DNA from 2 places in the Kocuria sp. CPCC 205235 genome. Region 2 is predicted to be linked to the other one. Evidence: riboswitches for the same ligand, from Rfam matches in the RefSeq annotation. Region 2 holds a riboswitch; the other holds the start of a gene.
What was found. A riboswitch is a leader RNA that binds a small molecule or an ion and turns the genes downstream of it on or off. The one in region 2 is predicted to bind S-adenosylmethionine.

Region 1 (11,360 bases), on a different contig from region 2:
TCCGAGAGCCACAGTGGCACCCACCAGCTTGGCCATGGCCTCGATCAATTGGGCGCGCTGTTCGGTGGTCGTGAAGCCTGCGTCCATGGCGGCCGTGCGCACGCCGTGAATCATGTGGCCCGCCAAGGCAGCCATGGATGCGGTGTAGAAGAACGCGACGCTCGGGCGGGACAGGCTTGCCACCAGATTGCCGTAGGCGTCCCCGTGGCGATGCTTCACTGACGCCGCCGGACGCGCCCCCACCGTCAGGTCCGCCACGTGGTAGGCCGTGAACAGGCCGAGCACCACGCCCGTGGAGCGCATGGAGCGGGCAATGATCTGGGGGACCGAGCGACGTCGGCCGCGAGGGCGCCTGCGCTGCTTGCCCGTGAGTTGGAGCTTGAGGTCTTGAACCGTGCTCTGGACCGTGTGGCGCTCGGCGCGCATGGCTCGCAGTGTGAGCTCGGTGCCGGCCATGATGTGGCTCGTGGCGCTTGCGAGCAGTCCCACTCGAACCACCCACAACACCGAATTGCGCGGCAGCACCGGTGCACCGATCATGCGGAGGAATTCCGCGTACTCGTTGTAGTGCTTCCGGCCCAGGTAGACCTGCATGTTCCCGGCCATGTGCCCCGCGGTGAACAGGCTCAAGATGGTTCCGGAGGCGGCCATCGCGAGTTTGAGCTCGGCGTTGGTGGCGTCCTTGAACATCACTTCCCACGCGCTGGGCTTGGGAGTGGAGTCGGGGGTAACCGTCGGGGGCTGAGCGGCGGGATTCATCACTGAATCATCCTAAGAGTTCTGCGCGCAAGTATCAGTACGAGCGCCCCGGGAAGTAACGAACAACTCAATCCCCCTGGTGCGGGGGCGGATTTCCAACGCTCGAGGGAGTTGTCGAACGTTGCCTAGCCGTAGCCTGGAAGATCAGGAGCAACCAGGTGATGACTAGGAGCGCTGGATGACTGATTCAGGTGACGACCCGCGGCAAAGCACTCGCGGCCATGCCCAGGACCCCGGCGGCGATCAACCCCTCACGACCTTCAGCGAGCGGCCTCAACCGAACTTTGCGCTGGATCCGTTCCACAAGGTGCTCCTTGCGGTCAGCATGATCGCGGCCGTGGCGCTGCCGGTGTACTTCTTCCTGCGGTCCTTCGGAGCCCAGGGCGACTTCGCCCTCCATTACGACTTCACCGGCGACGTGACCCGCGAAGGATCTCTCCAGGAAGCCGCCGTCATCCTCGTACTGCTGAGTCTGCTGACGATCGGTTGCGGAGTGCTGACGCGATACCCGCGGATCTTCAACTTCCCTGTGACCCTCACCCGGGAGAACGTGCAGCGCCAGTACAAGAACGCCGTCCAGATGCTGGTGTGGATCGTGGCCGGCATGGCGGCCATTTTGGCCATCATGGTGGGCGGCTGGCTCGGGATCCTCAGCGTGGACCTGATGTGGTTACCGCTCGCGGCCATGGGGATCGTCCTGATCGTGTTCATCCGGAGGATGATCTTGCTCCGCTGAAATCGTCGGGCCGGTTCAACCCCTCCGGCCCGACGACGCCGCTCAGCGCTTTTCCTTGCTCAGCCCACGTTTATTCGCGCGTCGCCAGGACCTCGGCGATCGCGTCAAGCGCTTCCTCATTCTGCAAGGAGGAGCGGTCGCCCAAGGTCTGCCCCTCGTAGAGCTGGGTCAAGAGGCGACGAGTAATCTTACCCGAACGAGTCTTGGGCAGATCCGGCACGGCGATGACCTCGCGGGGTTTGGCGATCGGGCCGATTTCCTGCGCCACATGGGCGCGGAGTTCTTCTCGAACCTCATCCGCGGACAGAGACTGCGCGTCCGCCGTGAGCACCACGTAGGCCAGAACGGCGTGTCCGGTGACGGGATCCTTGATGGGGGTCGCGCCGGCCTCGACCACGTGCGGGTGAGTCACCAGCGCGGACTCGATCTCGATGGTCGACAACCGGTGCCCGGACACGTTGATCACATCATCCACGCGACCCAGGATGTACAGGTCGCCCTCGTCATCGGTGCGCGCGCCGTCACCGGCGAGGAACCAGCCGCGCTCGCCGTAGGCCGACCAGTACGAGGACAGATAGCGCTGCGGATCGCCCCACACCGTGCGGGCCATGGACGGGCCGATCTTGTCGACCACGGCGAAGCCCTGCAGGTTGGGACCCACCTGCTCGCCGGACTCGTCGAGCACGCGCACCGAGATACCCGGGACGGCGCGCGTAGCACTTCCGGGCTTCAGGGAGGTGTGCGGAGCGGCGTCGTCGAACGTGCCGGGAGGCGCGAATTGCGGGTCGTGCGGACGCGGTGAGGCCACGCACGAGCCCGTCTCGGACTGCCACCACGTGTCCACGAACGGGACCTCGTCGCGGCCGACCTGTGCGCGCAGCCAACGCCACGCCTCGGGATTGATGGATTCGCCCACCGACCCGAGCAGGCGGATGGAGGAGAGGTTGTAGACCTGCGGCAGGCCCTTGGGGAAAGCGCCCATGAGCGAGCGGATCAGCGTGGGGGCGGTGTAGTAATTGGTCACGCCGTAGCGTTCGATGACCTCGAAATGGCGCCCGTAATCCGGGGTGTTGGGGGTGCCCTCGTAAATCACTTCGGACACGCCGTTGGCCAGCGGGCCGTAGATCTCGTAGGTGTGCGCGGTGACCCACGCGAGGTCGGCGGTGCACCAGTGAACGGTCGAATCCACCTTGGCCGGATCATTCACGGCGGAGAGCTCGTCCGGGCGTAGCGCGCCGTTGGCATCGGGCACGTCCGGGAGCAGATCGAACATCAGGGCGTGCGTGTACGCGGTCTGCACCAAGTACCCGCCCATCGTGTGCACCAGGCCCTTGGGCTTACCCGTGGTGCCGGAGGTGTAGATGATGAACAGGGGAGTCTCCGCGTCGAAGGCCTCGGGCTCGTGCACGTCCGAAACGTCCGCGGTCAGCTCGTGCCACCACACATCGCGGCCGCGAGTCCACGGCACGGTGTCCTCCTGCTTGGAACGCAGCCCGCGGGTTCCGCGCGGCAGATCCATGCGGCCGGGTCGCGAGGTGCGGCGCACCACGATCACGTGCTCGATGTCGTTCTTGCCGCTGCACGCCTGGTCCGCGTTGGTCTTCACGGGGACGACGGCGCCGCGCCGGTTCTGCCCGTCCGTGGTCACCAGCACCTTGGCGCCGGTGTCCTCCACGCGGAACTTGAGGGCCTCGGCGGAGAAGCCTCCGAACACGAGGGAGTGGATCGCGCCGATGCGCGCGCACGCGAGCGTGATGATGACCGTCTCGGGAATCACCGGGAGGTAGATGACCACGCGGTCGCCCTTCACTACACCGAGTTTCAGCAGCGCGTTGGCGGCCTTGGAGACCTCACGCTGCAGGTCCGCGTAGGTGTAGACCAGGCGATCCCCGGGTTCCCCCTCGAAGTACAGGGCCACGTGATTGCCGCGGCCGGCCTCCACATGGCGGTCCACGCAGTTATAGGAAACGTTGAGTTTGCCGCCCTCGAACCATGCGATCTCCGGGACGGAGAGGATGTCGTTGCCGTCATCGTCCGTGCCGATTTTCTGTGGCTTGTCGAAGCGGTGAGTCGTGTGCCACGGCTCCGCCCAGTCCAGACGGGTCGCCTGCTTGGCCCAGAACTCCTCGCGCGCCTCATCCGAGATCAGCGCGGGATTGGGCGTGGGCGAGTAAGGGTCTGAGAAGGAAGTAATCTCGATCAACTCCATCGTCTCCTGGCATTAGCACCTTGCACCGCACGGGTACCGGTTGCTGCGACGTCAACGAGCCAGGTCTCTCGGCCGCTCCGGATGGGAACCGTTCCATTCAACGTCTCTGGGGGGTGCGCTCGCAAATTGAGTCCGCGAGCGGTGCCTGAACATTTTTGGCAGAGGTTCGCACGTCAAAGGCGGCAATGAACATTCCTGGCAGAGGTTCGCACGTCAAAGGAGACCATGGACATTTTTGGCAGGGGGTCGCACTAAACACCGGGGTCCGGGCGTGAACCTCTGCCCCTAATGTCGACGGCCCGTGGGGAATGCCGGCCGCGCTCTCGATTACAGGACCAGTGCGACTACGGAACCAGTGCGACTACGGAACCATCGCGCTTACGGAAACACTGCGCCTACGGAACCACCGCACCTACGGAAACACCGCGCTTACAGAACCACCGCACCTACAGAACCCGAGGGCCCTACAGAACCCGCGGGGCCTCGATCAGCGGGCAGGTGTTCATGACCACTTTCACCCCGGCGGCCTTCGCCCGTTCGGCAGCGGCCTGATCGGTCACACCCAGCTGCATCCACACCGCTCCGGCACCAATGTCGATCGCCTGATCCACCACTTCACCCACGCGGCTGGAGTTCACGAAACAGTCGACCACGTCCACGTGCCCCGGGATGTCCTCGAGCGATCGATAGCCCGTCTCGCCATGTACGTCCTCGCCCGCCAGATTGACCGGGATGATCTGCTGCCCGAACTCGTCACGGATCCGGCGGGACACCGCAAACGCGGGTCGCGTGCGGTTGGTGGACAGCCCAACAATGGCCCACCGCCCCGGGGTCGCGAGTAGCTCGCGAATCAGGTCCGGATCGTTGACGTGGCGATCACTCATATGACCATCGTCTCACTGTGAATCAGCTCGGTCATTATGTTTCACGAGCCGCCGGAGGGGCCACGGAAACGGTACAGTGGGGCGCAGAACGATCATGAGTTCCGACGCACAGCCCTGGCTTGTCGGACGGCAACCCTCTCCCGTAGCGGGGTGCCCCAGGTGAGGATCGGGCCGCATGGCACACCGCATGTGGCAAGTACGGCGCCACACAAGCGCGCTGGACCCGCAGAGTAGGCCGCCGCAGGTGGTGCACGGGGCGCGGGTCGAGTTCGACCCAAAGGGGCACACATGAGCAAAAAGCGGATTTCCGTGAACGCCTTCGACATGACGTGCGTGGACCACCAGAGTTTCGGTCTGTGGCGTCATCCGCGGTCCAAGGCCACCGAGTACAACACCATCGAGTACTGGACCAACCTGGCCAAGACGCTGGAGAAGGGCAAATTCGACGCCCTGTTCCTGGCGGACGTGGTGGGTATCTACGACATCTACAAGAACTCCGCCGCGCCCTCCGTGTCGGACGGCGCGCAGGTTCCCGTGAACGATCCGTTCATGCAGATCTCCGCCATGGCCGCCGTGACCGAGCACCTGGGCTTCGGTGTGACCAGCGCGGTGACCTACGAGCAGCCCTACACCCTGGCCCGCAAGTACGCGACGCTCGATCACCTGACCAAGGGCCGCGTGGGCTTCAACGTGGTGACCTCGTACCTGCCCTCTGCCGCGGAGAACCAGGGTTTGCCGCGCCAGATCGAGCACGATACCCGCTACGAGATCGCCGAGGAATTCCTCGACGTCTGCTACAAGCTCTGGGAGGGTTCCTGGGAAGACGGCGCCGTGGTCAAGGACCGCGAGGCCGGCGTCTACGCTGACACCCAGAAGGTCCACCCGATTCAGCACTCGGGCAAGTACTTCACCGTTCCGGGTGCCGCGCTCACCGAGCCGTCCCCGCAGCGCACCCCGCTGATCTTCCAGGCCGGTGCGTCCTCGCGGGGCCAGGCGTTCGCCGGACGTCACGCGGAGGCCGTGTTCATCGGCGGCTTGCGTCCGGATCTCACCCGCTACGTCACGGACAAGATCCGCGAGCAGGCCGAGGAGCAGGGCCGCCACCGCGACGACGTCAAGATCTACGCGATGCTCTCCGTGGTCGTGGACGAGACCGAGGAGAAGGCCCAAGAGAAGTACCGGGAGTACCTCTCCTACGTGAACCTGGAGGCATCCCAGGCGATCATCGGCGGTTGGTCCGGCGTGGACCTGAGCCAGTTCGACGAGGACGAGGCCCTGAACTACATCAAGACCGACTCCATCCAGTCCTTCCTGACCCCGTTCACCCTGCAGTCCAAGGACAAGAAGTGGACCCGCGAGGAGATCGCCAAGCACTGTGCCCTGGGCGGCATGGGTGACGTGATCGTGGGATCGCCGGAATCCGTGGCCGATCAGCTCGAGACCTGGGTCGACGAGGGCGGCCTGGACGGCATCAACCTGGCCTACCACGTGAGCCCCGGGTCCTTCGAGGACTTCGTGGAGTACGTGGTTCCCGAGCTGCAGAAGCGCGGCCGCTACCGCACCGAGTACGAAGGCTCCACCCTGCGCGAGTCCCTCTACGGCGCCGGCCAGCCCCAGGTCATGGACACCCACCCCGCCGCGCAGTACCGCGGTGCGTACGCCGACAAGCCGTCCGTGGCGGACACCGCCGCTCGCGAGCTGGTGGGCTAACAGCCTCAAGAACGACGACGCCGCTGTCGCGACCTTTCGCTCGAAAAGGTCGCGGCAGCGGTGTCGTCGGTGTTAGAGCAAAGCCGACGTGAGGCGGCAGACGTTCTCGACGTACTTCTGCCGCATGGGGCGTTTGTTCCAGAGATCGAGGTCGAGCAGCGTGGAGGAGGCCTTGAACTCCTCTACCACTTCCTCCATGCGGTCGTGGAAACCCTGGTCCACGATCATCACGGACACCTCGAGGTCCAGGGCGAAGGACCGCTCGTCCATGTTGGAGGAACCGATCACGCTGATCAGGTCGTCCACGAGCACGAACTTGGCGTGCAGCACCGTGGGGGAGCTGTAGCGGTAAATCTTGACCCCGGCTTCGGCGAGCTCGGAGTAATAGGAGTTCTGGGCGTGGTGGGCCAAGAAATGATCCGAGGATTCACCCACGAAGATCTCCACGTCCACCCCGGACTGCGCCTCGGTGGTGAGCGCGTGCAGCAGGGATTCGTCCGGTACGAAGTACGGGCTGGAGATCACCACGCGCCGGTTGGCGTTGTAAATGAGGTGGTTGAACAGGCGCAAGTTGTTCTCGGTCTCGAACCCGGGTCCTGAGGGGACCACTTGCGCATACACGGGGCCTTCGACGTCCGTGAGGACCTCGGTGGCCTCGTCCAGGAGCAGGTCGTCGGTCTCCGAATACCAGTCGGAAACGAATACCGCGTTGAGCTCGGCAACCACGGGGCCGGAGCAGCGGATCATCAGATCCTTCCACTCCAGGCCGCGGCGGACGTTCTTCTTCTTGTTGTACGAGCGATGAATGATGTTCTGCGAACCCGTGTAGGCGATCGAACCGTCCACCACCAGGATCTTGCGGTGATTGCGCAGGTCGGGGCGCTGCCACTCACCTCGCCACGGGCGGATCGGCAGCATGCGTCGCCAGGGGATGCCGGAGGCGTTGAAACGGCGGACCAGTTCCGCGTAGCCGGGGTAGCCCAGCGAACCCACGTGATCGATCAGGATGCGCACCCTCACACCGCGTTCGTGGGCCCGAACGAGCGAATCCAGCAAGACCTGGGACACCCGATCCGTGGCCACGATGTAGAACTCGAAGTGCACGTAATCCGTGGCGCGGTCCACGTCACGGGCCATCTGCGCCATGGATTCATGGTTGTCCGTGAGGATGTCGAAGCCGTTGCCGCCCACCATGGGCAGTGCGCCCAACTGGTAGTTCAGCTTGGCGGTCGTGGTGACCCACTCGGGCAGGTGATGGAACTCCTCGCCCAGGGCGAAGTCCTCCGGGGTGTTCTCCCGAATGATGTCGTTCATCTTGGCCTGCTTCTCCATCCGCTTTCGCGGTAGACGGGAGGAACCAACGACCAGGAACAACAACAGCCCCGCGTAGGGCAGGAGGAAGATGGCCAGCAGCCACGCCAAGGCGACGGAGGGCCTGCGGTTATGCGGGATCCAGCCGAGCGCAACGATTCGGACCAGCAGGTCGATGACACCCAGGATCACCAGGATCCACTCTGGGACAGTGTCCGGGGAGAACAGTTCGTAGGGGGTCCAGGGGAACATCAGCCGGCTAACTCAGTTGCTTCAATGCGTCTCCGGGCGGACATGCACATACGTGGATTCGGAGCCGCCGCTCGGGCGCTCCTCAAAACCGTGCGTGAGAAGCAGCCGACATGCGGGCTGATTACCCCACGGCACGGAAGCGTTCACCGCGTTGACCTGGGAATTCTGGAAGGCCAGCTCGACCAAGTAGGGGAGCACCTCGCCCGCGTACCCCTGATTCTGTCGGTTCGGCACAACGGACCCGACGACCTCGAGTTCGTTGTCGATGGGCGGGCCCACAAAACCTGCCATGCCGATTATCTGACCCGATGCCGCGTCCACCATGGCAAACATCGAGTACATGGTCTCGGTGAAGAAATAGCTGCCGGCATCCAACGCGGTCTGAGCCCAGTCCTGATCCTCGGGAGTCGGAAACCCCTGGGCGAACTGTGGCAAGTCTGTTGATTCTGCGATCGACTCAAGCTCGTCCTGGGTGAACGGACGCAGCAAGAGACGCTCGGTACGAATCGATCGTTCCGGGCTGAGCTCTTCAAGAACCTCAGTCATGGTGTCTGTCCTTATGATCAACCGAAATACTTGGGCAGGGTGGCACTGTGGGCCTCTCGCAAGGCCTCCAGATCAACGGAGAACTCACCCTGGACGTCCAGGGCTCCGGACTCCGCGTCCACCACGCCGATGCGCGCGAACGGGTAGTTGCGCACGGTGCACATGTCCTTGAAGCGCACCTCTTCCGAACGCGGAACGGCCACTACGGTCCGCCCCTGGGACTCGGAGAACAGCAGCGTGAACGTGTCCACGCCGTCCCGATCGGCAACTTCCCCCAGGCCGATCCGTGCGCCCACGCCAAAGCGCAGGGCCATCTCCGACAGGGTCGCGGCCAAGCCACCCTCGGAAACATCGTGTGCTGCGTCAATCATGCCGTCCCGCGACATATTGACGAGCATGTCCCCCAGGATACGCTCCTGCTTCAGATCAACCGCGGGCGGTTGTCCGCCCAGGTGACCCCGCACGCGGGCCCACTCGGAACCGTCCAGTTCGTCAGCGGTCTCACCGAGCAGATAAATGGCCTGACCGTCCTCACGCCACCCGGACGGGGTGCGGCGAGCGACGTCGTCGAGCACGCCCAGCAAGGCGACCACCGGGGTGGGATTAATGGCGACGCCGCCGGTCTGGTTGTAGAGCGAGACGTTACCGCCCGTGACGGGCACGCCCAGTTCTTGGCAACCGTCGGACAGGCCACGCACGGCTTCGGCGAACTGCCACATGATGTCCGGGTCCTCGGGGGAGCCGAAGTTCAGGCAGTCCGAGACGGCCGCGGGGCGAGCTCCCGCGGTGGTCACGTTGCGGTAGGCCTGGGCGAGCGCGAGCTGCGCACCGGCGTACGGGTCCAGGCGGGTGTAGCGGCCGTTGCAGTCGGTGGACAGGGCCACGCCCAGGCCGGTTTCCTGATCAACGCGGATCACGCCGGCGTCATCGGGCATGGCCATGGCGGTGTTGCCCTGTACATAGCGGTCGTACTGGCTGGTGACCCAGTCCTTGGAGCACAGGTTGGGTGAGGCCATCAGTTCCAACACGGCCTGGCGCAGCTCCGCACCGGAGGGGCGGGAGGCGTCTTCGGGAGAGCCGGTGAAGTGGTTGGCCTGCAGCTGGTCCTGGGAGTCAGGGCGAGCGTAGGGACGTTCGTAGACCGGGCCGTCGTGGGCCACGGTGCGCGGATCCACATCAACGATCACTTCGCCCTGGTAGTCGATGATCAACCGGCCGGTGTCGGTGACCTCACCGATCCACGAGTACTCCACGTCCCACTTGGCCATGACCGCTTCGAAGACCTCGACCTTCTCCGGGGTCACCACGGCCATCATGCGTTCCTGCGATTCGGACATCAGGATCTCGCCCGGCGTCAGGGTGGGGTCGCGCAACAACACCTTGGTCAGGTCCACGCGCATGCCGCCGTCACCATTGGAGGCCAGCTCGGAGGTCGCGCAGGAAATACCCGCGGCACCGAGGTCCTGGATGCCCTCCACCAGGGAGCTCTTGAACAGCTCCAGGCAGCACTCGATCAGGACCTTCTCCGCGAACGGGTCCCCCACCTGCACAGCGGGGCGCTTGGAGGGCTTGGAATCGTCGAAGGACTCGGAAGCCAGCACGGAGGCGCCACCAATGCCGTCGCCGCCCGTGCGTGCACCGAACAGCACCACCTTGTTGCCCGTACCCGAGGCGTTGGCCAGGCGGATGTCCTCGTGGCGCATGACGCCCACGGCCAGGGCATTGACCAGCGGGTTGCCCTGGTAGCAGGGATCGAACTCCACCTCACCGCCGATATTGGGCAGACCCAGCGAGTTGCCGTAGCCGCCCACACCGGCCACCACGCCGTGCACCACGCGCTGGGTGTCCGGGTGGTCGATGGCGCCAAAGCGCAGCGGATCCATCACGGCCACCGGGCGGGCACCCATGGAAATGATGTCGCGGACAATGCCACCCACGCCGGTCGCTGCACCCTGGTACGGCTCCACGAAGGACGGGTGGTTGTGGGACTCGATCTTGAAGGTCACGGCCCAACCGTCACCGATGTCCGTGACGCCGGCGTTCTCGCCGATGCCCACCATGAGGTCCTTGCGCATCTCTTCCGTGACCTTGTCGCCGAACTGGCGCAGGTGCACCTTGGTGGACTTGTACGAGCAGTGCTCGGACCACATGACCGAGTACATGGCCAATTCGGCGGCGGTTGGGCGGCGGCCCAGGATCTCCTTGACCCGATCGAACTCGGATTCGGTCAACCCCAGCTCGGCCCAGGGCAGCTCGGTGTTCGGGGTGGCGGCGGCGTGCTCAACAGTGTCCAGATTGAAGTGAGTTTCGCTCATGTCGGTTACGAGAATCCCTTGCCGTGGTGGTGGGCGCGTACGGTGCGTTCCCGGCGCTCACACGAAGAATGTCTGATGAAGTTGGGGCCAGCCGGTCAGCGGGTCAGTGAACCATGAGGTCCACAGAAGGGCCGCCCGGTTGGCGGACGCTAGCGGGTCAGGCGCTCCAGAGCGGACACGAAGATGTCCAGGCCGTCGGTGCCGTGGCGCATGTCCACATCACCGGAACCGGAGAAGTCCGCACCGAAGCCGGGTTCCACGGCGTGCTCCGGGTGGGGCATGAGACCCACCACGTTGCCGCGTGCGTTGGTGATTCCCGCAATGTCGTTGCGTGAGCCGTTGGGGTTGCCGCCCACGTAGCGGAAAGCAACGCGGTTCTCGGCCTCGAGCTCGTCCAGGGTGCGTTGATCGGCCACGTACTGGCCGTCCTGGTTCTTGAGCGGTACCACGATGGTCTGACCCTGCTCGTAACGGCCGGTCCAGGCAGTATCCGCGTTCTCGATGCGCAGCGCCTGATCACGGCAGAGGAACTTCAACTGCTCGTTCTTGATCATGGAACCGGGCAGCAGGTGCGATTCGGTGAGTACCTGGAAACCGTTGCAAATGCCGAGGACGGGCAGAGCGGCGTCGGAATTGGC
Region 2 (11,360 bases):
GACCACCGATGTCGATCTGCTCAACCACGTCGTCCTGGGCAGCGCCGGAACGCACGGTGTCCACGAACGGGTAGAGGTTCACGACCACCAGGTCGAAAGGCTCGATCTCGAGCTCCGACAACTGGTCGGTGTGCTCCTGCTTGCGGCGATCGGCAAGGATGCCGGCATGCACACGCGGGTGCAGGGTCTTGACGCGGCCGTCCAGGCATTCCTGGAAACCGGTGACCTCGGAAACCTCAGTGACGGGCACACCCGCCTGGGAGATCCGCTGGGCCGTGGAACCGGTCGAGACGATACTCACCCCGGCCTCGTGCAGGCCGCGCGCCAATTCCTCCAGACCGGTCTTGTCGTACACGGAGATCAATGCGCGTTTGAGGGGTACACGGTCCAGCTGAATCGAATTCACAAAAACTCCAGGAGAGGTTGGGGTGGATGGCGCCGACGCCACGAGAAAGTCTACGACTGCTCCTCGATGGGCAGATCAAAGTTAACTTCACGGCTCAGCGCCGCAAGGGCGTTGACGAGGAGTCCGCGTTCGGCGGACTTGATGCGTTCGTGCAGGCTCTCCTCGGTGTCCTCGGACTGCACCGGCACGGCCACCTGGGCCAGGATAGGACCGGCATCCACGTCCGCCACGACCTCGTGCACGGTGGCACCGGTGACTTTCACGCCGAAGTTCATGGCGTCCCGCACGGCATGGGCGCCCGGGAACGAAGGCAGCAACGAGGGGTGGGTGTTGATGATTCTGCCGGCAAAGCGCTCCACCAGTTGGGCGTCCACGATGCGCATGAATCCGGCGAACACCACACGGTCAGGGTTGTAGTTGGCGATGGCTCGTTCCAGGCTCCGATTCCACTGCTCGCGCTCCGGGTAATTCGCCAGCGGAACCAGGAACGTGTCGATCCCGGCGGCCTCCGCGCGCTCCAGGCCGACGCACGGTTTGTCCGCGCCGACCGCGACGATGTCCACGTCCACGTCGCCCTTGTGGAGCGCATCGATGATTGCCTGCAAATTTGTCCCGGAACCGGAAACCATGACCACGAGTCGCATACCGATCATGCTAACGATTTTCCGCGGTCCGCCCCGACCGGGTCGCTGCCTTACAGTGGAGATCATGCAGGATTCCGAAAGCCCAGACACAGCACACGCGTCCTCCCGTTTGAGGCTTTCCGGTCTGGCAGCGGCGCTCGCGTTGCTGTCCTCCGCACTCGTCACCGGCCACGTGTGGTCCACGGCCGTGGGAGTGATCATGGCACTGGCGGGCGTGGTGCTGGGCATCGTGGCCCTGAGTACGTCCCGCAAGGTCACCTCGCGGTTCTTCATCACGTTCCTGGCCATTCTGGCCATTGTGTGGGGCGCGTTCAATGCTTTCGGAGGAGGCGCGCGGCTCGCCGTGTGGCCGGCCTCGCAGGTGTACCAAGAGTGCGTGGATTCGGCCCTGACGCTCTCGTCAACGAGTCACTGTCAGCGACAACTCACGGACAATATCTGGAATCACCTTTCCGGATCGGAGTTGGAGACCGGTCCCGCGGAATCGTCGCCGGCCGCCACGCCGTCCGAGTCGCCGGCAACCACGGAGCCCCCCGCGCCGTCCGGATCACGGGAGTCCACCGACGCCCCGTCGACCACGGCCACGCCGTCACCGTCCGTCACGGCCGAGTCTGCGTCGCCCGCCTCCTGAGCGGTCACCGCGGTCGACCCGTTCGCGCCCCAGGGAGCAGTCTGGTTCCGATCGACGACGCCGCTCGGCCCGGTCGCTGGGTCCGTCCCGTCCGCCACGGCTCGTGACCGATGCTCCGCCCGCGATGCGGGCTGTGCACCTGCGTGGTGCTCAGCCGGTGATCGCACCGGATCCTGCGCCGACTGATCGTCCGCTCCGGGAACTGCCAGCCGGACGGCCTTGCGTTTCGCTGATTTCTTGGCAGCCCGCTTCTCCCGAGCTTCCGCCTTCTTGGCCTGCTTGGCCTGTGCCTTCGCGGCCCGTTTGGCGTCTCGTGCGGATCCCGTTGCTTCTCCGTCGAGGCCTTCCGGGCCCTCCGTTTCCGTATCGCTGGCGGATGAATCCTCCAGGGAACTGTTCCAGGGGTTCTTCCGGTAACCCTCGCGTTCGAGCCACGGCCCCAGGACGTACCCGATGGCACCACCGGCGGTGATCTCGGCGCCGGTCCACAAGAACACGTGCCAGGGATCGGGGCCGATGTCCGTGAGCCTTCCCAGGCCCAATGACCCGTGAGACAGCCACGCCAACATCGCCACAAGACCCGCGCCGATCGCCGCAATGAACGCCACCGTCAGCAGCGTGGACAGGATGAACGTGAACCATCGCATGGGCAAGCGGATGGCCATCCAGTCGTCCAGGTGGTTCTCACCTTCGCGCAGGAACCACCAACCCGCGAGCACACCGGCCAGGACCGGCAGCACCACCACGGCCGACGCGTAGCTCCACGGATCGCCCTCCGGTAGGGCTGCAAACGGCGGGAACTGCGGTAGCGCACCCAGTGAGTTCGCGAAGGGTGAGGTGAGTGTCCCCTCCCCCACGGAGAAACCCGCGCCGCTGGCCCACGCCGCAGCCCACACGACCATGTTCGGCAGGTACCCGAACTGCAGGGCGCTCAGAGCGGTATCCCCGGCCGCGCCCGTACCCAGTTCCTGATAGACGGCGATGATGCCGTCCCAGTTCCACACCAGCGCCAGCACGGTGAGCAACGCTGCGGCCGCTATGACAGCCACCGCGGACAGGAAACCGGCACGGACGACGGCCCACACGTAGGAACCGGCCCAGCGTGAATACTGGCTGGTGCGCTGGATCCATGATGCGGCGTCGGCGCCCAAGACGGCGGCCAAGGAACGCGAGACGCTCCACCCGCCCACCAGGGTGCCCAGACCGGCCGGGATCAACGGGAACAGCGCGCCCGCCAGCACGCTCGCGGAGACGTGTTCCGTGCTGCTCACCAGGGCCACCAACGCCCCGACGAGCGCGTACGTGATCATCCCGGCAAAGAATGGTTTGAGGAACTGCCCCCGCCAACACGCGCGCGCGATTCGGCGACCCGCAATGACCGCGAGCCCGAACGGAATCAGCGTGAGCCCCAAGGGCACCAAGGTGAGAGTGCCGCCGCCGGTGGACACGTCGATGCCCTGGATGGCCGCCATGGTCAACGGCGTGCAATGGGCCACCAACCACACCTGACCCGCGAGTTGAAGGCCGCCCAGGACGCCCAAGGAATCAAAACCACCAGCCAGCCAGACGGCTGCCATCAGCAACCCCGTGAGCAGCAAGCTGATGGCGGCCACCGCCAGGAGTTCAATGACTCCCTGCAGCCACAAGGGCATGGGGAACCCGTCCTCCGGGCCCCTCCGGTTGGAGTCGGCCGATGGCGATGTGGCGGGCGAGCTCTCGGGGTCACCGTGGCGGTTGCGTTGCAGCCGCTCGCGCGCCCTGGACAGGGTGTTGGAAAAGGTGGGGAAGTTCATCACCTCCATCTTTCCACGTCCCCACCGGAGTTGGCCCAGACTTCACCGACAGGTCACCCTAGCGTGAAGAACCGGTGACCCGCGACGGCCACAGTATTAATTGTGAGAATCGCAGTGGTTGCCGAACAGTTCCTCCCCCACATCAACGGCGTGACGCATTCCGTGGTTCGAGTCCTGGAGTACCTCCGGGCCCAGGGTCACGAAGCCATGGTCATCGCACCGACCTACGAAAAACTCGGAGCCCTGGGCTCCGTGGACTCCATGGACGGGATCAGAGTTCAACGCATCGCGTCCATCCCCCTCGCCGGGTACCCCGACGTCCGGGTCGCCAGCTGCACGGTGGCACGCATGCAGCGCATCCTGACCCGCTTCCAACCAGACGTCGTGCACGTGGCCTCCCCCTTCGTCCTGGGCTGGCAGGCCATCCAGGCCGCCAAGAATCTGGGCTTACCGTGCGTCTCCATTTACCAGACCGACGTTCCCGGATACGCGGCCCGCTACGGTGCCCCGGTCCTGGAGAACGTGCTGTGGAGCCACGTGCGAAACATGCACAACAGTTCGACTGTGACCTTGGCGCCGTCCACGGCGTCCATCTCGTCGCTGCATGAACACGGTGTGCAACGCGTGCGCATGTGGCGACGCGGCGTGGACACCCGCCGCTTCAACCCGGCTCGGCGCGATCACGAATGGCGCGAACGGGTGGGCGGCGGCCGGAAGCTCGTGGGTTACGTGGGGCGCTTGGCTCCCGAAAAGCAGGTGCAGGATCTCGTGGTCCTGGATTCGCTGCCCGATACCCGACTGGTGATCGTGGGCTCGGGGCCGGAGAAGGAGAAGCTCCGCATGCTGCTCCCCAATGCGTACTTCGTGGGTTTCCTGGACGGTGACGAATTGGCCACCGCCATGGCCTCCCTGGACGTGTTCGTGCACCCCGGTGAACACGAGACGTTCTGCCAGACAATCCAGGAAGCCATGGCCAGCGCCGTACCCGTCGTGGCCGTGGGCCGCGGCGGGCCCGTGGACCTGGTTGATTCGTCCCGCAACGGCTGGCTCTACAAGCCCGGTGACACCGAGATGCTCCGCGATCGCGTGCTGGATCTCGTGGGTGACAACGCCAAACGCGCCGCCTTCTCCCGCACCGCCTACACCACCGTGCAGACTCGCACGTGGAACGCCGTGTGTGACCAGCTCATGGAGCACTATGCACAAGCCCGCACCGTGGCATCTCGTGCGCGCAGGTTGTCCACAACCGCGCCGTGATCCGTGGTGCACGATCCATTCGTAGATTAACTTTTGGTGACGTTATGAGACACCCTCTGGTTTGTCATGCGCCCAACCCGCTACGCTCTAATCCAGCTTCACGAGATGCGCTCTGGAAATCGGGGTAAAACCCGAGATCCTGCTGGGCTCCAACCCGGCGCACGCCAACCCTTGGTTCAGGGGTGGTTTGGATGACGAAGCGGCTGTGGCGCAACCGCGGGCGCAGCAAGAACCTCACTGTACGAAAGCACAATACTGATGAAGAACATTCAACAACTACGCACAAAGACCGAGTCCCCTCGAGAACAATGGGTTGACGTCACCGTCGACATCGACCCCGACCACCACATGGTGCGTCTCATGGAGTCCAATGGGGACATCCACGAATACATGAGCAGCAACGTTCGCGCCCTGGCCCACGCAGCCGCCCACAACCGCGGCCGCGCCCAATGGTGCGAGAAGTACCAGCAGCTACTCGTTCCCGGAGCATCAAACGTCTCCGGTGGCATTCCGTTCTACAAACTGGAACCGAAACCGGTGGCGCTCAGCGCCTGATCAGGACCGCATGAATGAAGCCCGGCACTGGTGCCGGGCTTCATTCATGTCATGGTGCCGCTACTTGTCCGAGGGCGACTCCTGCTCCTGGGCAATCAGCTCAGCGGCGCGCTCACCAATCATGTAGACCGTGATGTTGGGGTTCACGGTGACCAGTTCCGGCATCACCGAAGCATCAGCCACGCGCAGGCCGCTCACGCCCTTGACCCGCAACTGCGGATCCAGCGGAGAATCCTGATCCTCGACCGGCCCCATGCGGCACGAACCCGCGGGGTGGTACACGGTGTTGTGGGTGCGCTTGATGTAGTCGGCGATCTCCTCGTCCGTCTGCACATCCTGACCCGGGAACAGCTCCTGACCGGCCCATTCCGAGAGCCCGGACTGCGAGACGATTTCACGGGCCTTGCGGATACCCGCGGTCATGATCCGTAGGTCGTAACCCTCCGGGTCGGTGAAGTACCGGGGATCCACGCGGGGCTTGTCCCGGTAGTCACGCGTGCGCAGCCGCACGGTGCCGCGGGAACGAGCGTGGGTCACGTTGGGGGTCAGGCAGAACGCGTTGTCCGCCGTGGCGTACCCGTGGCGGTAGGTGTGCATGTCGAAGTTCACGCTGCCGTAGTGCATCATCAGGTCCGGGCGGTCCAATCCGTCGTCCACCTGGGCGAACAGGCCGATCTCCCACCACTGGGTGGAGTCCTCGACCATGGGCTGCTTGGCCTCCCACTGGATCACGGCCTCCGGGTGATCCTGCAGGTGCGAGCCCACGCCCGGGGAGTCCACCAGCACGTCCACGCCCACCTCGGTGAGGTGCTCGGCCGGACCGATTCCCGAGAGCATGAGCAGCTTGGGCGTGTCGATCGCACCGGCGGAGACGACGACCTCGCGGTTGGCCGAGATCACGTGCGCACGACCGAAAGCGTTGTCCGTGACCTCCACGCCGGTGGCTCGCTGGTTCTCGTCGACCACGATTCGTTTGGCCTGGGTGCCGGTCAGGATCGTGAGGTTTTCACGGTCCCGGATCGGGTGCAGGTAGCTCACCGAGGACGAGGAGCGGGTTCCGTCCTCGCGCGCGTTGATCTGGAAGAAGTTCGCGCCCTGGGTCACCGTTTTGCCGGTGTTGAAGTCAGCGCGCGGAATCCCGGCCTGTTCGGCGGCGTCGAGAACCGCCACGCCGCAGGGATCCACGGCGGGGACCTGGCGCAGCCGCACGGGCCCGTCGTGGCCGTGGTGGGATCCGGGGTCCTCATTGTTCTCGAGTTTCTTGTACAACCGGAAGGCCGTCTCCGCGTTCCAGCCCTCGGCCCCGAACTTGGACTCCCATTCGTCCATGTCCTCGGCGGGTGCCCAGAAGGCGATGCACGAGTTGTGCGACGAGCAACCGCCCAGCACCTTGGCGCGGGCCAGGCGCATGTACGAGTTGCCGTTCTCCTGCGGTTCGATCTGGTAATCCCAGTCGTAGCCGGATTCGAGCAGTTCCATCCAGCGGTCGAGCGTCAGGACTTCCGGCACGTTCTCATCGTGGGCGCCGGCTTCGAGCAGGGCCACGCTCACGTTCGGGTTCTCGCTCAGGCGCGCCGCGATCACGGCGCCGGCGGAGCCCGCTCCGACAACAACGTAATCGTAGGTAGCCACGTTTTCAGTAGTGGTCACAGTTTCTCCCATCGGTCGTTCTTCGGTGCTCGGTGAGGTCCAGTCGGGCCGCTCAGTGCTCGGCGAACCAGCCGGTCACCGCGGGGCGGGTGTTCTGGTAGATGTGTTTGGTCTCCTGGTACTCGGCCAGTCCGTGGAAGCCCAGTTCGCGGCCCACACCGGACTGCTTCATGCCGCCCCACTCCGCCTGGGGCAGGTACGGACCGAAGTCGTTGATCCACACGGTTCCGTGGCGCAGTTTGCCGGCCACGCGCTGAGCGCGGCCCGCATCCTGGGTCCACACGGCTCCGGCCAGGCCGTAGTTGGTGTCGTTGGCGATCTCGATGGCTTCTTCCTCGGTACGGAAGGTTTCCACCGTCACGGTGGGGCCGAAGGCCTCGTCGTACACGCAGTCCATCTCGCTCGTGCACTGGTCGATCACGGTGGGCAGGTAGAACACGCCCTTGCCGAGGTCTAGCGATCCGTCCGCCGAAGGTCCTTCCGCGAACTGGCCACCGCAGCGCACCCGAGCGCCCTGCTCGCGGGCCCGCTCCACGTAGGCGTGCACCTTGTCACGGTGGGCCTCGGAGATCAGCGCGCCGGTCTCGGCCTTCTCGTCGAACGGCCCGCCCAGCTGAATCTGTTCGGCTCGGCGCACCAGATCGGTCACGAACTTCTCCGCGATAGATTCCTCAATCACCAGTCGCGCCCCGGCGGAGCACACCTGGCCGGAGTGGATGAACGCGCCGTTGAGCGCGTTGTCCAGCGCGGCGTCGTACTCGGCGTCCGCGAAGATCACGTTGGGGTTCTTGCCGCCCAGCTCCAGAGCCACGTTCTTGACCGTCGACGCCGCTTCGGCCGCGATCACGCGACCGGTCACCAGGCCGCCGGTGAAGGACACCAGATCCACGCGAGGATCGCTGGAGAGCGGAGCACCCGCCTGCGCGCCCGCGCCCAACACCAGGTTGCCCACGCCGGCGGGCAGCCCGAGGTCCTCGAGCACCTGCATCATGAGGATCGCGGTGTGCGGAGTCAGTTCGGCGGGCTTGAGCACAAAGGTGTTGCCGGCGGCCAGCGCCGGTGCGATCTTCCACGCGGCCTGCAGCAGCGGGTAGTTCCACGGGGTGATCATGCCGCACACACCCACGGGTTCGTGAACGATTCGGCTGACCACGTCGGGATCACCGGCATCGACGATGCGGCCGGCATCCGCCGCTGCAATCTTGCCGAAGTACTCGAAGCAGTTCGCGATGTCGGACATGTCCTGGCGGGACTCGTCGATTCGCTTGCCCGTGTCCTTGGACTCCGCCAGGGAGAACTCTTCGGAACGATCGCGCAGGGTGGCCGCCACCCGCAACAGGAAGCTTCCGCGTTCCGGAGCCGGCACGCTCGCCCAGCGCTCGTCGTCCGCGGCGGCCCGGGCCGCGGCAATCGCGCGCTCGGTGTCCTCACTCGTGGCCTCGGCGACCACGGCCACCTCGGTGCCGTCAGCGGGGCAGGTGATGGTGCGAGTGCCACCGTCGATCGCGGGGACCCACTGTCCGTCGATGTACAGGGTGTTGCTCATCGTGTTTCCTCCTTGGGTTCAGAGAAGTCTTCGCTCCAGGTAATGGTCTCACTAGTGGTCAGACCAATCTGGGTGCTTCCGGGGTGTTCATGGTTGAGCCGGATGAATTCGAGGTGGCGTTCGTAACCGTCCAGGGCGTCGTTGATGAGCTGCTCCGGGGTGTATCCCAGCACGTCGTAGCCCAGTGAACCGGTCGCGGTGAACACTTCCAGTCGGTAGTACAGGTCCGAATCGGGGTTGGTTCGGAAGCCGCCGAAGCCGGGCGTGGGGAACGCCACGGGATACACCTGGTACGTGAAATCACGCTCGGGTTCCAGATTCACGTGCATGCAGACTTGGTCGACCGAGGGATTGTCCGGGATCTGCGTGCATTCGACCGTGACCTCCGCGCCGGTCTCCCGGATTTCGGCGGCCAAGGTCTTCAAGGCGGGCGCCGCGACGTCGTGGATGTAGCGTTGCGCGGTGCGACCGCCCGGATAGTTGCCCAGCCTGGTGAGTCGCGAGCGCCAGTGCGTCTCGCGGCCGGTGCGGCCAGCCACTGCGGATCGACTGGCCGCCGCGGACGACGCCGATCGGCTGGCTTCCACGCGCAAGGCCCGCCACAGTCCGATCATGATCAAATACATCACCACGGAGAACGGCAGCCCCATGATCAGGGTTGCGTTCTGCAACGTGGTGACGCCACCCACCAACAGCATGGCCAGGGTGAGCACGCCGGTGCCGACCGCCCAGAACACGCGCAGCCACTTGGGGCCGTCCTGGTTCGGGTCGTCGATCTTGGAGGTGAAATTACTCATGACCAGCGCGCCGGAGTCGGCGGAGGTCACGTAGAACAACAGACCGGTGAACGTCGCGATGGAGGCCGCGATCGTTGCGCCGGGGTACTCGGCAAGCAGCGAATAGAAGGCTCGCTCGGGGGTGCTCATGGCCACCTCACCGAATACGGCGTCGCCCCCGACCACCAGGTCCAGCGCGGAGTTACCGAAGATCGAGATCCACAGCAGGATGAACGCGAACGGGACCGTCATGGTGCCGACCACGAACTGGCGCAGGGTACGGCCGCGGGAGATGCGCGCCAGGAACAAACCGACGAACGGCGCCCACGCGATCCACCAGGCCCAGAAGAACAGGGTCCAACCGCTCAGCCATTCCTGGGGCGCCTCGAACGCGAAGGTGTTCAGTGTCATGTCCGGGAAGCGCGCCAAGAAGTCGCCGATGTTCATGACAATGGCGTCCAGCAGGAACGCCGTACGGCCCGCGATCAACACGTACAGCATGAGCCCGATGGCCAGGATGATGTTCAGCTCGGACAACCGGCGAATGCCCTTGTCCACGCCGGACACGCACGAGGCCACCGCCATGAGCACGCCCAAGGCGATCAGGGCTGCTTGCACCGCGAGGTTCTCGGGGACCCCGAACAGATACTGCAGGCCGAAGTTCAGCTGCACCACACCGATACCCAGGGAGGTGGCCACGCCGAAAATGGTGCCCAGCAGCGCGGCGGTGTCCACGGCGTCGCCGGCGAGACCGTGAATGCGTTTGCCGATCAGCGGGTATAGAGCCGAGCGGATGCTCAGCGGCATACCGAACCGGTAGGCGAAGTAGCCGAAAGCCATGCCCATCAGCGCGTACATGGCCCAACCGGTGATGCCGTAGTGGAACAGGGTCCACACCACGGCCTGCCGTGCGGCCTCCAGGTTCTGCCCGTCGCCCACAGGTGGGGCGTAGTACTGGCTGACCGGTTCGGACACGGAGAAGAACATGAGGTCCACGCCGATACCCGCCGCGAACAGCATGGCCGTCCACGTGAACATGTTGAACTGCGGTTTCGCGTGGTCAGGGCCCATCTTGATGTTGCCCTGTTTGCTCACGGCCACGATCACCACGAACACGATGACCAGGGTTGCGGTGAGGATGTAGAACCAGCCGAGGTATTTGGCCACCCACGCCACGACACCACCGATCACGGTGTCGGCCTGCTCGGGGGCCAGCATGGCCCACGCGGACAGCGCAATGATCAGCACGCCAGAGGCGATCAGGACGCGCCAGTTGACGGGAATCTTGTCTCGGTGGTGAGGAGGGGCACCAGGTGGAGTATCGGTGAGCTCGGTCGCGGAGGAGCCGGAATTTGCTGAGGGCATGGTCGAGGAATCACTCATAGTTATGTTCGCAAGTGTGGGCCGGACGTGGAACGACCCGGATCGAGGCGTCTTGTTACTACTCAGTATCAGGTGACAGCTGCCACTACTCTAAGCGAATTCGAAACGGAAAGCGCCGCCCGGACGGGCATTTCTACCCGGCCGAGCGGCGCAATCATCCTCCGTGGTTTGGGCTAGGCCAGCAGCTTGGCCACCAGGGCGCTCGCGAATTCGTCGGAGATGTCCCCGTAGTTCAGGGAGAAGTCCTCGTCCACCTTGGTCGGCAGCAAACCCGAGCACAGCACCGCAGCGCGGGCGTAGAGTCCGGGCAGTTCGGCGCCAATCGGCACCGACAGCAACTGCAGCTCGGAGTCGTGGCTGACCAAAGGTGTCCCGCAATCACGCGCGGCCAGGTGCTTACCCAGAGCCGACGAGACCGGACGCGCGTGGCCCGAAGCGACGTCGGCCTCGGTGCGGTAGGCGTAGCGGGTGCGGTGGTGGTGATTGATGCGGAACAATCCCGCCTGGTTGCGGTCCTCCGTGGCCTGCCACGTGGCATCCTCGGGCACGAAGTGCTCTGCCACGCCGTTGTACTGCATCTCGATCAGCGGCAGGGAATCCACCACCGAGGACAGCGGGGGCAGGGTGTCGAGCATGATGGGTCCGGCCTCGTAGACCACGTCGCACATACCCTCGGGGAGGTTGTCCCGCAGGGCATCCAGGTCCACGTCCTGCAGCAG

Region 1: another riboswitch for S-adenosylmethionine. It lies ahead of RF638_RS00815 (AMP-binding protein); the one in region 2 lies ahead of RF638_RS09985 (hypothetical protein).

Annotation. Positions count from the first base shown of each region.
Region 1 covers NZ_JAVKPR010000001.1:162,691-174,050, reverse strand. The annotation lists gene RF638_RS00825 (succinate dehydrogenase cytochrome b subunit) at 1-759, opposite strand, end outside; gene RF638_RS00820 (hypothetical protein) at 938-1,495, shown strand; gene RF638_RS00815 (AMP-binding protein) at 1,566-3,704, opposite strand; SAM riboswitch class I at 3,698-3,792, opposite strand; gene RF638_RS00810 (CoA-binding protein) at 4,169-4,588, opposite strand; SAM riboswitch class IV at 4,679-4,793, shown strand; gene RF638_RS00805 (LLM class flavin-dependent oxidoreductase) at 4,877-6,298, shown strand; gene cls (cardiolipin synthase) at 6,371-7,861, opposite strand; gene RF638_RS00795 (GNAT family N-acetyltransferase) at 7,883-8,407, opposite strand; gene purL (phosphoribosylformylglycinamidine synthase subunit PurL) at 8,425-10,722, opposite strand; gene purQ (phosphoribosylformylglycinamidine synthase subunit PurQ) at 10,872-11,360, opposite strand, start outside.
Region 2 covers NZ_JAVKPR010000012.1:73,021-84,380, forward strand. The annotation lists gene purH (bifunctional phosphoribosylaminoimidazolecarboxamide formyltransferase/IMP cyclohydrolase) at 1-406, opposite strand, end outside; gene purN (phosphoribosylglycinamide formyltransferase) at 457-1,050, opposite strand; gene RF638_RS09975 (DUF6350 family protein) at 1,495-3,474, opposite strand; gene RF638_RS09980 (glycosyltransferase family 1 protein) at 3,577-4,731, shown strand; SAM riboswitch class IV at 4,828-4,969, shown strand; gene RF638_RS09985 (hypothetical protein) at 4,990-5,286, shown strand; gene RF638_RS09990 (GMC family oxidoreductase) at 5,347-6,936, opposite strand; gene RF638_RS09995 (aldehyde dehydrogenase family protein) at 6,989-8,482, opposite strand; gene betT (choline BCCT transporter BetT) at 8,479-10,641, opposite strand; gene RF638_RS10005 (hypothetical protein) at 10,815-11,360, opposite strand, start outside.